Regions from separate parts of the Lactococcus muris genome, predicted to be linked through region 2. Evidence: predicted binding sites of a transcription regulator. Region 2 holds the regulator's gene; the other holds the start of a gene.

Region 1 (7,376 bases), on a different contig from region 2:
CATCTCCTCGACCAATCCAGCCAAAGGCAATTAAAATAGCTTGAGGTTTTTGTGCCAAGTAAGGAATATGCACTACCCAATACGTCCATGCTGCATAATAAGCCAAACGTTTTGTGGAAGTTCGCTCAACCCATGAACTCACTCCTCCTTTACTGTCTTTAAAAGTTGACCCTAGCTGACCAACAATAAGTGCGTAAGGGACAAAATAAAGCGCCAGAATCAAAATCCATGAGGTCACAACAGTAATCCCTTGCTGGGCAAAGTTATTAACCACATTTCCCATCCCCCAAACCATGTTGAAGGCAATAAATGCGACGGTAAACCATCTGATTTTTTTAGTGTCCATATGACTCCTTAAATTTTTTTCACTCTGCGGACAAGACAGAGTATTTTTCAGATATTTAATTAAAAAAGCGGTTACACTAAGATTATAGAACAAAACTTAAGTACTGTCAATTTCATATCTAAAAATTCCCTAACAACCTAACCCCCACTCCCTTCCTATACTCTGATATGAAAGAAACTGGAAAAAATGTAGAAAATTGACTGATTCTAACACAAAATGCCAAAATAAAAAAACGTTCAACTGCAGGACTCTTTGGAACCCAGTTGAACATTTTTTATGTTTTAAAATCTCGTCTATTTTCTAGCCTTTATTTCACAAATTTACTTTTAACATGATCCACTTCTTCACTATCAATACTCTCCCCATCTCGGAGAACACCTACTGAACCATTCATGTGCTTCACTCGCGATGATATTTCTTTATGACGCCCATGAACCATTGGTCTTGCTTGAGGATTTCCAAGATAGCCACAGGTACGTTTCACAACATCGCAAGTTTGAGGATTTGTATTTCCACATTGTGGACATTTAAAACCTCGCTCTGTCGCTGTGAAATCACCTTCGAAACCACATTCATAGCAGTGGTCGATAGGTGCATTTGTTCCCAGATAGCCGATACGGTCATAAGCAAAGTCCCAAACAGCTTCAAGCGCACGAGGATTTTGTTGAATCATTGGATATTCAGCATAATGGATAAATCCGCCATTTGCATAAACGGGGTAATCTTTTTCAAACTCCAATTTTTCAAATGGTGTTGGATTTTTACGTACATCATAGTGGAAACTGTTGGTATAGTAATCTTTGTCAGTAATGTCAGCCACTGAGCCAAATTTTTCTTTGTCCATACGGCAGAAACGGTCTGTCAGACTTTCACTTGGTGTAGAATACACTGAGAAATGATAACCCGTTTCTTTACTCCAGTCTTTACACTCTTGATTCATGCTTTTCACTATTTCAAGAGTAAAGTCTTTTGCTTCCTTATTGTTTTCCCAGGTTGGTCCATAAAAACTTGTCGCAACTTCATAAAGCCCGATATAGCCAAGAGAAACAGTTGCCCGATCATTTTTATAAAGTTCGTCTACTGAGTCTTCCGCATTCAAGCGGCCCAAAGCTCCATTCATAAAGAGGATAGGCGCATTTTTGGGTTGAGCTTCCTTTGCCCGGTTGACACGGAAGACCAAAGCATCTTTAGCAATCGCAATGCGTTCATCAAAGATTTCCCAGAACTTTTCTTTATCGCCTGCTGCTTCCAGAGCAATACGCGGGAGATTAACCGTAACAACACCGAGATTGCTACGTCCAGCTGTAACATCCCTGCCATTTTCATCTTTCCAGCCATGAAGGAAACTACGGCAACCCATGCTGGCTTTAAATGAGCCTGTCAGTTCAACAATCTTATCATAAGATAAGATATCTGGATACATCCGCTTTGTCGCGCATTCCAGCGCTAAGTTCTTAATATCATAGTTCGGGGTTCCCACCTCAAGGTTGAGCCCACGTTTGAGTGTAAAGATTAACTTAGGGAAGATTGCTGTACGGTGTTCCTTACCTAAACCACCGATACGTACTTTCAAAATTGCTTTTTGAATTTCACGTGCATACCAGTCTTCTCCCAAACCAAATCCAACTGTGACAAACGGCGTTTGCCCATTCGAAGTGAAAAGCGTGTTGATTTCATATTCCAAAGACTGCATAGCATCATAGATGTCTTTTTTGGTCTTTGCTTTAGCATATGCTTCACGTTTTTCAGGCTGCTCAATCCACTCTTCCGCATCTTTTAAATGCTTCGCATAGTTCAATTTTGCATAAGGTGCCAAAATTTCATCAGCACGGTCAAATGAACAACCACCATATTGCGAACTCGCTACGTTTGCGATAATTTGTGAAGCTTGAGCTGTCGCTGTTTGAATAGATTTAGGTGAATCCACCTGTGCATTCCCTAGTTTAAAGCCATTTTCAAACATATTTTTAAAGTTAATCAAACAGCAATTTGACATGGTTGTAAAAGGAGAGTAATCCAAATCATGGTAGTGAATTTCTCCTTTTTGATGGGCATTAGCCACATGAGGAGGAAGCATCTTCAAGCCAATTGCTTTAGAAACTGCTCCTGCTGTCAGGTCACGTTGTGTATTAAAAACATCACTGTCCTTGTTGGCATTCTCGTTAACAACTGTGTGATCTTTGTTGATAAGCTTTTCGATAGTAAAGTTAATATCTGTGGCTTTACTTCTTTCAAGATCGCGCTGTGTACGATATGTCGTATAAACCTCTGCCCATTTTGTTTCCCCGAGTTCCATCAAGATATGCTCAACGATACTCTGAATTTCATAAATCTTTACATTGTCCGTGAAACGTGTAAAAATTTCGTGAACCACACGATCACAGATTTCAGCGATACGTGTCTCCGAAACTGGTGGTATCACCTCATCACCAGCCTTTTTTAAAGCATCAAAAATTTTGCTGCTGTCGAACTTTACAGAACGTCCATCACGTTTTATAACGCTAATTTCTTGAACCTCTACCAGGCTTTCTTCAACCACCTTCATTGATTTGCTCTCCTATTTTTTTAATTCCTTGCCTTCTATTCTATCAAATAACTTTTGCTTTTTCCACTATATATAGTATCTATTTTCATGAAAATAAAAGAAAGCACACTATATATAGTGTTACAAGGAAAAATAAAAAGAGCTGATCCATGTGCTCTTCTTTATTCATTGATAATATGAATTTGGCAAGATTTCATTGTTTCCAGCGCTGCACCGTGACTTTCAGGCGTGACCCCAGCACAACAAGAGGCATCTACAATAATTTTCACTTCAGGTGCAAAAGATTTAATCAGCATTGCATTTGAAATCACACAGATATCCGTACAGATACCAATGAGTTCTACCTGTTCAACCCTCTCATCCCTAATGTATTCTGCAAGCTGTATTGAACCGAAAATATTTTTTTCAAAGACCCGTTTAAAGCCTACCTGAGCTTCTTTTCGAATTTCCCAACCCTTTGTTCCTTTTTGACAATGAAGCACGGGCAGATTCTTTCCTTCTTGCGTTGTTAAGTAGTCTTCAAAGTGTGTGTCTTGTGTCGCCAAGCGTTCACTCTCTTTATAAGTATTAAGCTTCTCAACCACTCTCGGAACAATAGTTTGTGCTTCAGCTGTTCCCAAAGAGCCATCTATAAAGTCATTTTGAAAGTCAATCAGTACCAGTAGTTTTTTCATATGCAAAGTGTAACATACCGCCTCAATAAGGTCAACTGCTTCATAGATAGAAAATGAATTAAGGAGCACTCAGTTCTCAGCTTTTGTACTAGATAAAGATTGTAATCCCCAATTGCTCCAAGGAAACTAACATGTTTCATCAAAGCTATTACAGCCGTATCTGTTCTACCGAAAATGACCGTTCTCCCCTGTTTTGACTTGTATAAGCTCTCTATCCAAAAATGAAGTTTTCGTATTCATTTATCTGTAAAAATATTATATAATTATTAATATAAAGGGGCTGCAAACGTACAACCACTGCTGGGATAAAAGAGCTTGTATAGGAATAGGAGGAGGGTGCCTTAGAAGTAAGGAATAAACCAGCAGCCCTTTTTCCGTAAATAAGCTTTGGATAAGAAACGTGTATGACTCACGATAAACGGTTATAGGCATATCCCTTCTCCTTAAAACTCTCAACTGTGGCATCTCGCTTTTAGAAAAACTCTATATGCCATGCTTATTAAAAGCGTGAAACATAGAGGTGTACTAGGGATAAAAAAACAAGTAGGAGGTTCGTTATGAAATGCAAAACAATAATGGAAAATATCGTTTCTGAAAACAGCTCATCTGTATTCGATAAAAAAGTAAATGCTTTTCTAAAAGAACTGGCGGATGACGGTTACTACGTTTTAGAACAGCAGTTTCAGCATACTCGCTCAAGTTTAGCCGTATCAATTATTTATAGTACGAAACCAAAAAAAGAGGAGCTTTAGTCTAGTATGATTGGCAGATAGGAGAGCTTGACTTGCTAGATGCCTTGTCATATCTCAAATTATGCTCAATCATTTTGCTTCCGCCTTAGCCAATGACTTTACTAATCCCACACAAAAAACGCTCAGTTATAGCACTCCTGTGCAAACTTTGAGCGTTTTTCCCATTTTATCAATGGTATTTCTTATCTAAATGGCTATAAATAGGAAGACCAATTAATGTAAAGATGACACCAACTAAGGCTGGAATTTGATTACTCATATAGTCTGAGCTGATCAAAGTCATGAACAAGATGAAGACACCACCGCCGATTGCAATAATTGGGATAATCGGATAGAGTGGCACCTTGTATGGTCGTGCCAGTTCTGGCTCTTTCTTACGCAAGATAAATACCGTAATAAAGACCATAGTATAGAAAATCCAAATTACAAATATCAACATATTTGTAAGGAAATCAAAGGCATCGCTTGAGAACATAGTCACAACCAACATGATTGCAGCAATAGCAACTTGAAGTATACCTGAATTTACTGGAACACCACTTGTTGAAAGTTTTTGGAAAGTTTTCCAAAATGGGAAAGACTTTTCTGTCGCCAAGGCATAAGAAGCACGCATACCTGTCATAGAATAGCCGTTGATTGTTCCATAAACAGATATCAAGATACCAATGGTAACAAGTTTACCTCCCATGCCCCCAAATATCTTATCGGCTACCATAGCAGGAAGATTAGGATTATTTTCCATCAATGTTGGGATACCTAAAGTACGGATGTAGGCCGCGTTAACAAAGATATAGACAAACATGATAGCAACAATCCCGAGGATAATCGCACGTGGCAAATGTTTCGCTGGATTTTTCATTTCTCCAGCGATATTTCCTGCATAAATCCAACCATCATAGGCAAACATTGTAGCCAGCAAACCTGAACCAATAGCTGAAGCCAACGACAAGTTTTGCCCTGCTTGGATTGGCAGAAGCTGAAACTCAACCCCACCGGGACGAAGTAAGCCAACGATAACAATCAAGGCGATTGGGATAAGCTTAATTACGGTTGTTACTGATTGTAAAGCACCACCAGCTTTTGAACTGATAAAGTTAATCAAGGTAACTGAAACAGCTGCAATAACACCAACAATAGCTGTATTGGCCGCACTCACGTTCATTCCAAACAAATTCAAAAATTGTGTTCCAAACACGACAGCAAGCGCTGCAATATTTGCGGGGAAGTATATGATTGATTGTGCCCAGCCTAAGAGAAAGGACCAGCGTTTACCAAAACCACGTTGGATATAACGTATCATCCCACCTGTTTCTGGAATAGCTGCTGCAAGCTCTGCAGCAGTTAACCCACCACAAATCGAAATAATACCACCAAGTACCCAAACCAATATGTGTAATCCAGCCTGGCCCGTCAGTTCCGCAACTCGACCTGCTTTAAAGAATACACCTGCACCAATAACCGTGCCCATTACCGTCGTAAGGGCAGGAAAGAAACCAAGCGTACGCTTCATTTCATTTTTTTGTTCCATAAGAGCTCCTCTTTAAAAGATAAATTTTGACAAGATTAATATTGTCTTAACGTTGATTACTAAAATTAGCATTAGAGAGTAATCTCGAAACCGATTACTCTCTAATTTTATCATATTTTTTAAACTTGTGATAGAGTGAACTTAGTTTTCTCAACCTTTTAATTTTTCAGTAAGTTTTTCAAGCATATCCTTAGTCATCGCATCCAAGTCGTATTTAGGATTGAAGCCCCATTCTTCTTTCGCGCATGTCGCATCGATAGAGTTTGGCCAGCTGTCTGCAATAGCTTGTCGTACAGGATCTACATCGTAATCCATTGTAAAGTCAGGCATGAACTTTTTAATCGAAGCAGCAATTTCTTCTGGTGCAAAACTCATAGCTGTAATATTGAAGGCATTACGGTTGACTAATTTGTCTGCTGGTGCGTTCATCAAGTCAACAATGGCATCAATAGCATCAGGCATGTACATCATGTCCATCTTAGTTCCTTCAGCGATAAAGCTTGAATAGTGACCATTTTTGATTGCTTCATAGTAGATATCAACAGCATAGTCTGTTGTACCACCACCAGGCAAGGTCTTGTATGAAATCAATCCTGGGAAACGTACACCACGTGTATCTACACCAAACTTCGTATAGTAATAGTCACAAAGCAGCTCCATAGAAACTTTCGTCACACCATACATAGTATTTGGACGTTGAATTGTCACTTGCGGTGTGTTGTCCATCGGAGTACTTGGGCCAAATGCAGCAATAGATGATGGTGAGAAGTATTGTAGACCAAGCTCACGCGCTGTTTCCAAAGCATTAACCAATCCACCCATATTGAGCTTCCAAGCAAATTGTGGCTTCGCTTCTGCTACTGCAGAGAGAAGTGAAGCCAAATGGATAATTGTGTCTACACCATTATCTTTGGCAATCTTCAGCATCTTTTCATGATCCATGACATCCAAGATTTCAAAATGTCCATCTGTCACAACTGGATTTCCTTCAACTTCGCGGATGTCAGTTGCGATAACATTATCAACTCCAAGATCATTGCGAAGACGTTCCGTCAATTCTGAACCAATTTGTCCAAGTGCGCCTGTGATGAGTACTTTTTTCATTTTATTTTCTCCAATATATTTGATATATGTTTAGTTACGATAGGAATAATTTTGCTAGGACAGAGCTTAGATTAAACCAATCTCTTTCCCTACTTTGGCAAAGACAGCAACTGCTTGGTCTAACATCTCTTTAGTATGTGCTGCTGTTGGCATTGCACGAACACGACCTGTTCCGAGTGGTACAGTTGGGAAAACGATAGGTTTCACATAAACACCATTTTCAATCAGTTTCTTAGAAAACTCTTGTGTTTTTGCTTCATCTCCCAAGATTACAGGTGTGATTGGTGTTTCTGATACACCTGTATCAAAACCAGCTTTTTGTAATTCTTCTTTGAAATATTTCGCATTGTCCCAAAGTGTCTCTACATATTCTGGATGATCATGCATCAATACAAAGGCTTCTTTTGCAGCTGCGGCTGCACCAGGT
Region 2 (7,376 bases):
TTTGAAAAGTCACATTTTTCAAATACACAGTCTGTAAATTCTAAATCCGCTTCCACAGACAATTCAAAGCTTACATTTTGCAAATGACAGCTGCTAAATAATTGTCTATCAGCTATATCTATTTCTTGGTTTTTTAAGTGCACTTGATAAGCTTCATTATCTTCTAAATCTTTAAAATCTACAACTTCAAGTTCAGTTGGTAGTTTTGGAGGCAAGATTCCTTTCATAAAAGTCCCTTCACCGTAAGATTTTCCCTTGTTGAAGGATTTTCTGGTTTTCCCCATTGGTCAACCATTCGACTCGACCAAGTTGAGTTTAAGCGGCGCGCTCCAGCATAATCATCTTGGACCTTATCATATTGGCGAAGGACTTCTTCATCTTGCTCAATATATTTTTCTGGGAAAACAAGAGCATCATAAGGCAAGCGAGGCTTGACTGCGTTTACACGTGCTGGTTTCCCCAAGGCAATAGCAAAAATCGGATAGGTATAGTCTGGAAGATTCAAAAGTTCAGAAATCTCACTGGACTGCTCTCGAATCAGACCAACCATGACACCACCATAGCCAAGCGATTGTGCAGCAAGTAAGGTGTTTTGTCCCGCCACGGCAGCATCAACTGACGTGATAAGAAGAGACTCTACACCTTCTGGTTGGAACGTTCCGCCATTCATTTCTACAGCTGTTTTGGCACGATGAAGATCACCTACAAAAACCAAAAAAGCGGCACAGTTCTTAATTGCTTTTTGCGGTTGCTGCGCGAAGATAGCTTCTTTTTGCTCTTGAGATTGCACAACAACAATAGAGTAAGACTGAAAATTTTTCCAGTTTGGCGCTGCACGTCCTGCATCAATAATTGTTTTTAATATTTGTTCAGGAATTTTTTCTTCTGTAAAATTACGGACAGAACTGTGTTGCATCATCAGATTAATTGTTTCATTCATGACGTCGATTTGCTCCTTCTAAACGAACTTCATTTGCCAAATATTTTACACGTTCCATCACACGTTTGGCCGGCCATATCTCATCTGCTTTTTTTGTTTCAGCCAAATGTAGCTCAAGTTCTGTCATATTTAAGTTTGATGTGAAAAATGTTGGTAAGTTTTCTTGCATTCGGTGCTGTAATATAACCTGTAAGATACTGTCACGCACCCAAGCATTATTCAGTTCAGCTCCGATGTCATCCAAGACCAAGACTTCTACTTTTTTGATTTCATTCACCCAGTACTTGGCATTATCAAAGTCTAGGTCAGAAATAAAGGTCGGATAATGCAGCAGAGTAGTTGAAATACCTTTTTTGGCTAACTCATTCGCCATGGCAGCCATGAGGTAAGATTTTCCAACACCAAAATCTCCATAAATGTAGAGGCCCTTTTCTTTTGGATAATTGTCGATGAAGTTTTCTACCTTGCGGAAAAGATCAAACTGATTTTGATTGTCGGTCAATACATCCGCATAAAAATCGATCTGCTTCATCTCTCTAGGCAAGCCGATGATCTGAACACGGCGGAGTTGATTGCTTGCTTCTTGACGACGGGCAAGCTCTGCTGTCGTCTGATAAGAAACATCTGCATAACCGTGATTCATAATCAAGACAGGTTCATAGCCATCGGCCGCCATCTTCTCATGTTTTTCGAATTTTTTTCGCTCTTTGACAAATTCATAAAACTTAGAATAGCTACGCTGTACTTCATCTTCAGTCATTTGATTTTCTGAAATAAAAGCTTGAACCTGCTCATTTTTCATGACTTCAGACACAAGTTTATCGAAATTCCCACGTACATCTGGGCGCTTACTCAAAAGTTCTCCGATTGATTCCATGTTCACTTCTCCTCTCTGTCCTTGCGACGTGAAGCCTTATATTGCTCAAATTTTGCAATATCTTCCGCACTGGTCGTATTTACATAGCTGGCGTTCGACCATTCCGGTGCTTTTTTCACCAATTTTCCCTGATTTTTATGACTTTTATTGTTCTTTTGTCTTTCATCGGCCTTTTGCTGATGCTCCAAGATACGTTTTACCGCCGCTTCAGCATTATAAACTTTATGACGCAGCCAGTCATTGGCCAGCGTGTTCACAAAACTTGAGTTGAGGCTTGATTTTCCCTGCTGAATGAGCACATAATGAATCAAAATATTTTGAACTTGATCTGCTATATTTTGCTTGGTCAAACGATTAAGAATTTTCATTTCTTCCTGTGAGGCAAAGCCACCCGTTTGCTGTTTCAGCTTACTTAAGAAATCAGCAGGAGTTACTTCTTTACTGATAACAATCAAGTCTTGAAAGCCTTTAGGAAATTCAGACAAGGACGGCACGGGCTCAGACTTTCCAGCCAGCATGCTCGCAAGGTGAGCTATGTTCAAAGTCTTATCTGCATTGGCTGTTTGTTCTGCGGCTTTAAACAGTTCATACCAATTTAGGTCAAATTTTTCAGCTAGACTGTAGAGCGATAAAATATCTTGATTTTCATTAGAAAAAGTCAAATGCTGACTTTCCATAATGCTCTTAAAGGAAGTGAGATCAAATTTTTCTGGTTGAGCAAGCTTACTGCTCCTTTCAAACTTGACAGAATAAACTTCATGGAATTTTTTAGTAATTTCCAACGCATTGGGTTCATTTTTCTGAGCAAGCGCTTGAACTTTATTTTCACCAATTCGCGAAATTAATAACTGCTTATAGAAATCGTCTGCCAAAAATTCCTCAAAACTCAAAGGGCTTTTAAGCTCTAAAAAATAGCCAGGTTGTTGGTCAAAAACCCGAACCAGTCCAATCCCTGAAAGCTTGTCTAGCGCGTCAATGAAGGGATTGAGACCAAAATCAAGGTACTCCAAAAAATGAGAAATCTTGCCCGTCGAAAAAACGCGCAAGAGTTGATAAAGTCCAAATGCATCTCGACCAATGATTGGTAAATAAAGCAGCGAAAAAGTATCGGCATCAAAGCTGATTTTTCCTCGATTTAGAATAGAAAATGAATCACCTGGTCTCATAGTTCATCCTTTTATTTCTCTTTTTACAACCGTTAGTCTTTTTTGGTAATCTTTTTAAGTAAATCTTCGATTTCACTTACATCTTTAAATGAGCGATAAACACTGGCAAAACGCACATAAGTAATGTCATCCAAATTCATCAGTTCTTCCATGACAAATTCGCCAATGACTTCTGTACGTACTTCATTTTTTTCTAACTGACGTACTCTTTGTTCAACACGATCAACCAGTTTTTCTATAGCTTCACTGCTTACTGGACGTTTACGTGCACTGCGGACGACTCCTGTGATGATTTTATCACGGTTAAAGACTTCACGTGTATCGTCGCGCTTAATGACCAAAAGCGGCATTTCTTCAATACGCTCAAAAGTTGTGAAGCGATTTCCACAGCTTTCACATTCACGACGACGACGAATCATATTATCTGCTTGGCGTGAATCCACTACTCGTGACGATTCAGATTGACATTTTGGACATCTCATAGCTTAACCTCTCTTTGGGAATTTTGCTTCTAAACGGTAAATCACCTGCCCCTTACTTGAGAATTTTGCTTCATACTCTGTCATTACATTGACTCCGGCAAATTCTTCATCTGCGTGCAAGTCCAACCATACTTTTTCTAAAATCATACCATACTGGCTCATGCTTGCCAAAGAATATTCGAAAAGTCCACGATTATCTGTTTTAAAGTGGATTTCACCTTCTTTAGGCAATATTTGTTCATAAGTTTCTAAGAAAGACTTATAAGTCAACCGACGTTTTTCATGACGTTTCTTGGGCCAAGGATCACTGAAGTTAAGATAAACGCGTGACACCTCCGCATCTTCAAAATACTCTGTTAGAGCCGCGCCATCAACTAACATCATCTGTACGTTAGGGAGGTTGGCTTCTAAAGCTTTGTCCAAGGCATATGACAGCACAGATAATTGCATATCAATAGCGATGTAGTTTATGTCTGGATGTTGCGCAGCCATCCCTGTAATAAAAGCCCCTTTGCCACATCCAACTTCAATATGAATGGGATGATTATTTCCAAAGCGTTCTGCCCAGCGCCCCTTGAAGTCTGCTGGGTTTTCTACAACAACATGTGCGTTATTTTCTAAGTGCTCCGCAGCACCTTTACGATTTCTTACGCGCATTTTTTCTCCTATTTATTGAAAAAATAAGAAGGCAAGCCTCCTGATTTTATTATCTAATTTTTAAAACAAGCGACAAAAATCCTGAAAACGTGATATTTCTTGTTCCGTTTCCTTAATCTGATCCCTCGCCATATACTCTGATATTTGACGCAAAAACGAAAGTTTCCCATACCATATCAACTCACTTTTAATATTTGCTGCCACACCATAACCTGAGTCAAGCAACCATTTTTCCCACTCTTCTGGTTTTATATAATGTGTCAAGACGTGAGCTATATCGACAAGAGGACTGCTCAAAAGTACTGTATCCCAATCTACAAGGTACACTTTATCACTTTCGTCATCCACCAACCAATTCTTGTGGTTCACATCACCATGAACTACAGCAATATCTGTTGCTTTTAATTCCGGAAGAGTTTCAGACAGCTCAATAACAACATTTGCCAAAAAACCATTCGTCTCAAAAATTGAGCTCTTACTCAGCACCTGCTCCAAAAGATCTGCAGGAAACAAAATCTCGTTATCTAGCTTTCTACAGGCTTCGATAAGCTTTTCACTTTGATGCAGATGACGCAAGATTTTGCCAATACGAGAATCATTCATCTCATTCGGTTTCAAAGTATGACCGTTAATCCAAGGCTGAGCAGCTAACATGTCACCTTCTGCCGTACGCTTCGTCCATAAGACCTGTGGCGTAATCCCCTCAAGGTAGACACTTGTCAAAAAGGGGCTGCAGTTTTTTTTGATAAAAACACGCTTATTGTCGCTTTCACCAACAAAAGCATTTCCTGAACCACCTTTGACAGGTATCATTGATAAACTTGAAGATGTCATGTTTACTCCTTTCTTTGGATTTATTTGTTTTTTGTTTGAGAAGTTTTCTAGTAGTGAGTGGTCATAGAACCACCTGCAATAATGTCTAGTGCTTGCTTAAGCTCCTACGGAGACCTTGTATTCACAAGACATTGTAAGCAGTGGTCTACCATTCTGCGGATTGCACAGCGCTAAAGTACTGGCAATCTTACTACCAGAGAACTTCTCGAAAATCCCCCTGCAGGGTGAGCCGCTACGTGAAGTGATTGAATGTTGCAAAGCAAAGTCGACCATTGAGCTTCTATCTAGAGTTTAACTCATCCAACAGTGCTTTAGAAAATTTTTCAAATAAATAAATGAGCGAAACAAATTATTTATTTGGATAGTGAATCAAAATAGTTTGTGTCAAAATGTCCGCATATTGGTAAGACTCTGTTACTTTCGGTCCACGTGTTGGGATGTTTTCAATAATAAAGTGTGTGGCATAAGTCTCGATCAAGTTAACCTTATGACGATTTTCACGTTTACGTCCAAATTGTGATGTAATTTCAATGGTTTGACCAACATGTTCTTCAACTTGTTTTCTGATATCGACGATTTTTCCTACTTCTTGACTTTGATTTTGGTTATCCATTTTACTCTCCAATTTTTCTCTAGAAATGCAAAGGCAGGCGTTTTTCGCCTAGCCTACCATTTTAAATTTTAAATCTTATCCATTATAACATGAATGCTACTAGAAATGCTAGTCTGCATATCGATTATCAATGCTGGCAAATTTATTGTATTCCTTTAGGAAGAGCAGTTCGACTGTACCACGACTTCCTGAACGGTTTTTTTCGATAATTACTTCAACCTTATTGTCCACTTCTGCGATATCATTAAAGTCATCGTCATCTTCCCCCCCTGCACGCTCATAATAATCGTCCCGATAGAGAAAGGCAACGATATCAGCATCTTGCTCGATTGACCCTGATTCACGAATATCTGATAAAACAGGTCGTTTATCCTGACGCTGTTCCACTCCACGTGAAAGCTGACTCAAAGCGATGACAGGAACTTTTAACTCTTTTGCCAAAATTTTCAACTGACGCGAAATTTCCGAAACTTCTTGTTGACGGTTTTCACGGCCTGTCCCTGAAATTAGCTGCAAATAGTCAATCACTATGAGTCCCAAATTTCCGGTTTCTTGAGCCAACTTGCGTGAACGTGCACGAATCTCTGTAATTTTAATGCCAGGTGTATCATCGATGTAAATACTGGCTTTTGAGAGCGTTCCCATAGCAATAAAGTATTGATTCCACTCTTCGTCGTTGAGTTGACCCGTGCGCAGATTATGGGATTCAATCGTCCCTTCAGCAGCCAACATCCGGTTAACTAAGCTTTCCGCCCCCATTTCTAATGAGAAGATGGCGACTGTCTTGTCCTGTTTGGTACCAATATTCTGTGCAATATTAAGGGCAAAGGCCGTTTTACCAACGGCGGGACGAGCAGCAAGAATAATCAATTCTTCTTCATGCAAGCCCGTTGTCATCGCATCTAAAGCGGGGTAACCTGTTGCAATACCTGTAATAGTTGATTTTTGTTTGGCCCGCTCCTCCAGCTCATCCAGATTCATTGACAGGACATCAGAGATACGCCGAAAGCTTGATGTATTTCGACCTTGCTGAACATCAATCAGTGATTTTTCAGCTTCCGCCAGAACGTCCTCGGCAGAATCTTCTTGGCTATAGGCTCTCTCCACACTCTGTGTCAATTTATTAATCAGCTGGCGTAAAAGTGATTTTTCCGCAACAATTTTTGCATAATAGGCAGCATTAGCAGCGGTTGGAGTAGCTGTTGCAAGCTCAGCGATATAGGAAATTCCACCAATCGTATCCAAATCATTTTGATTTTCTAAAAGGGAACGAACCGTTAGAACATCAATAGCTTCACGATTATCCGACAGATGCTCCATCGCACGAAAAATAATCTTATGCGCATTTTTATAAAAATCATCTGCAGATAGAAATTCTTTTACTTCAATCAAGCGGTCACTATCAAGGAAAATAGCCCCCAGAACAGCTTGTTCGGCGGCTAAATCTTGTGGTGGAGCTTTGATAATATCAATATCAGGCATTTCTTATCTCTCACTTACTTTGACCTTGACTGTAGCAGTGACATCACGATGCAGCTTGATAGGAACATCCTTAACACCAAGGGCTTGGATTTTATTGATCAACTGAATTTTGCGTTTATCCACTTTTACATCCAGTTGACTTTGAAGTGCTTTTGCGATGTCAGCCTTATCCACAGCACCAAACGTATGACCTGTCGCTCCAACTTTCATCTTGATTTCAACCATAACACCGTCTTGCTCAAGGCGTTCTTTCAACACTTTAGCAGCAGCGAGTTCCTCAGCCTCTTCTTTCTCTTTCGCTTTAGTCTTACCTTGGAGCTCTGCT

Evidence for each region. The regulator NrdR, encoded in region 2, represses ribonucleotide reductase genes. The targets are predictions, from matches to a motif close to ACACNATATATNGTGT.
Region 1: nrdD (anaerobic ribonucleoside-triphosphate reductase) is a predicted target of NrdR. The motif match lies at 2,997-3,012, and genes of this name have one in related genera.

The regions. Positions count from the first base shown of each region.
Region 1 is NZ_BAAFQO010000009.1:75,715-83,090, forward strand. It holds gene ACGHCK_RS06740 (APC family permease) at 1-346, opposite strand, end outside; gene nrdD (anaerobic ribonucleoside-triphosphate reductase) at 654-2,891, opposite strand; gene ACGHCK_RS06750 (cysteine hydrolase family protein) at 3,053-3,565, opposite strand; gene ACGHCK_RS06755 (hypothetical protein) at 4,123-4,317, shown strand; gene ACGHCK_RS06760 (APC family permease) at 4,487-5,845, opposite strand; gene ACGHCK_RS06765 (L-threonine 3-dehydrogenase) at 5,996-6,949, opposite strand; gene ACGHCK_RS06770 (glycine C-acetyltransferase) at 7,016-7,376, opposite strand, start outside.
Region 2 is NZ_BAAFQO010000001.1:72,129-79,504, forward strand. It holds gene ACGHCK_RS00300 (pentapeptide repeat-containing protein) at 1-227, opposite strand, end outside; gene ACGHCK_RS00305 (NADPH-dependent oxidoreductase) at 224-940, opposite strand; gene dnaI (primosomal protein DnaI) at 933-1,817, opposite strand; gene ACGHCK_RS00315 (DnaD domain protein) at 1,820-2,983, opposite strand; gene nrdR (transcriptional regulator NrdR) at 3,016-3,465, opposite strand; gene trmB (tRNA (guanosine(46)-N7)-methyltransferase TrmB) at 3,469-4,122, opposite strand; gene ACGHCK_RS00330 (phosphotransferase family protein) at 4,183-4,956, opposite strand; gene ACGHCK_RS00335 (Veg family protein) at 5,306-5,569, opposite strand; gene dnaB (replicative DNA helicase) at 5,678-7,051, opposite strand; gene rplI (50S ribosomal protein L9) at 7,055-7,376, opposite strand, start outside.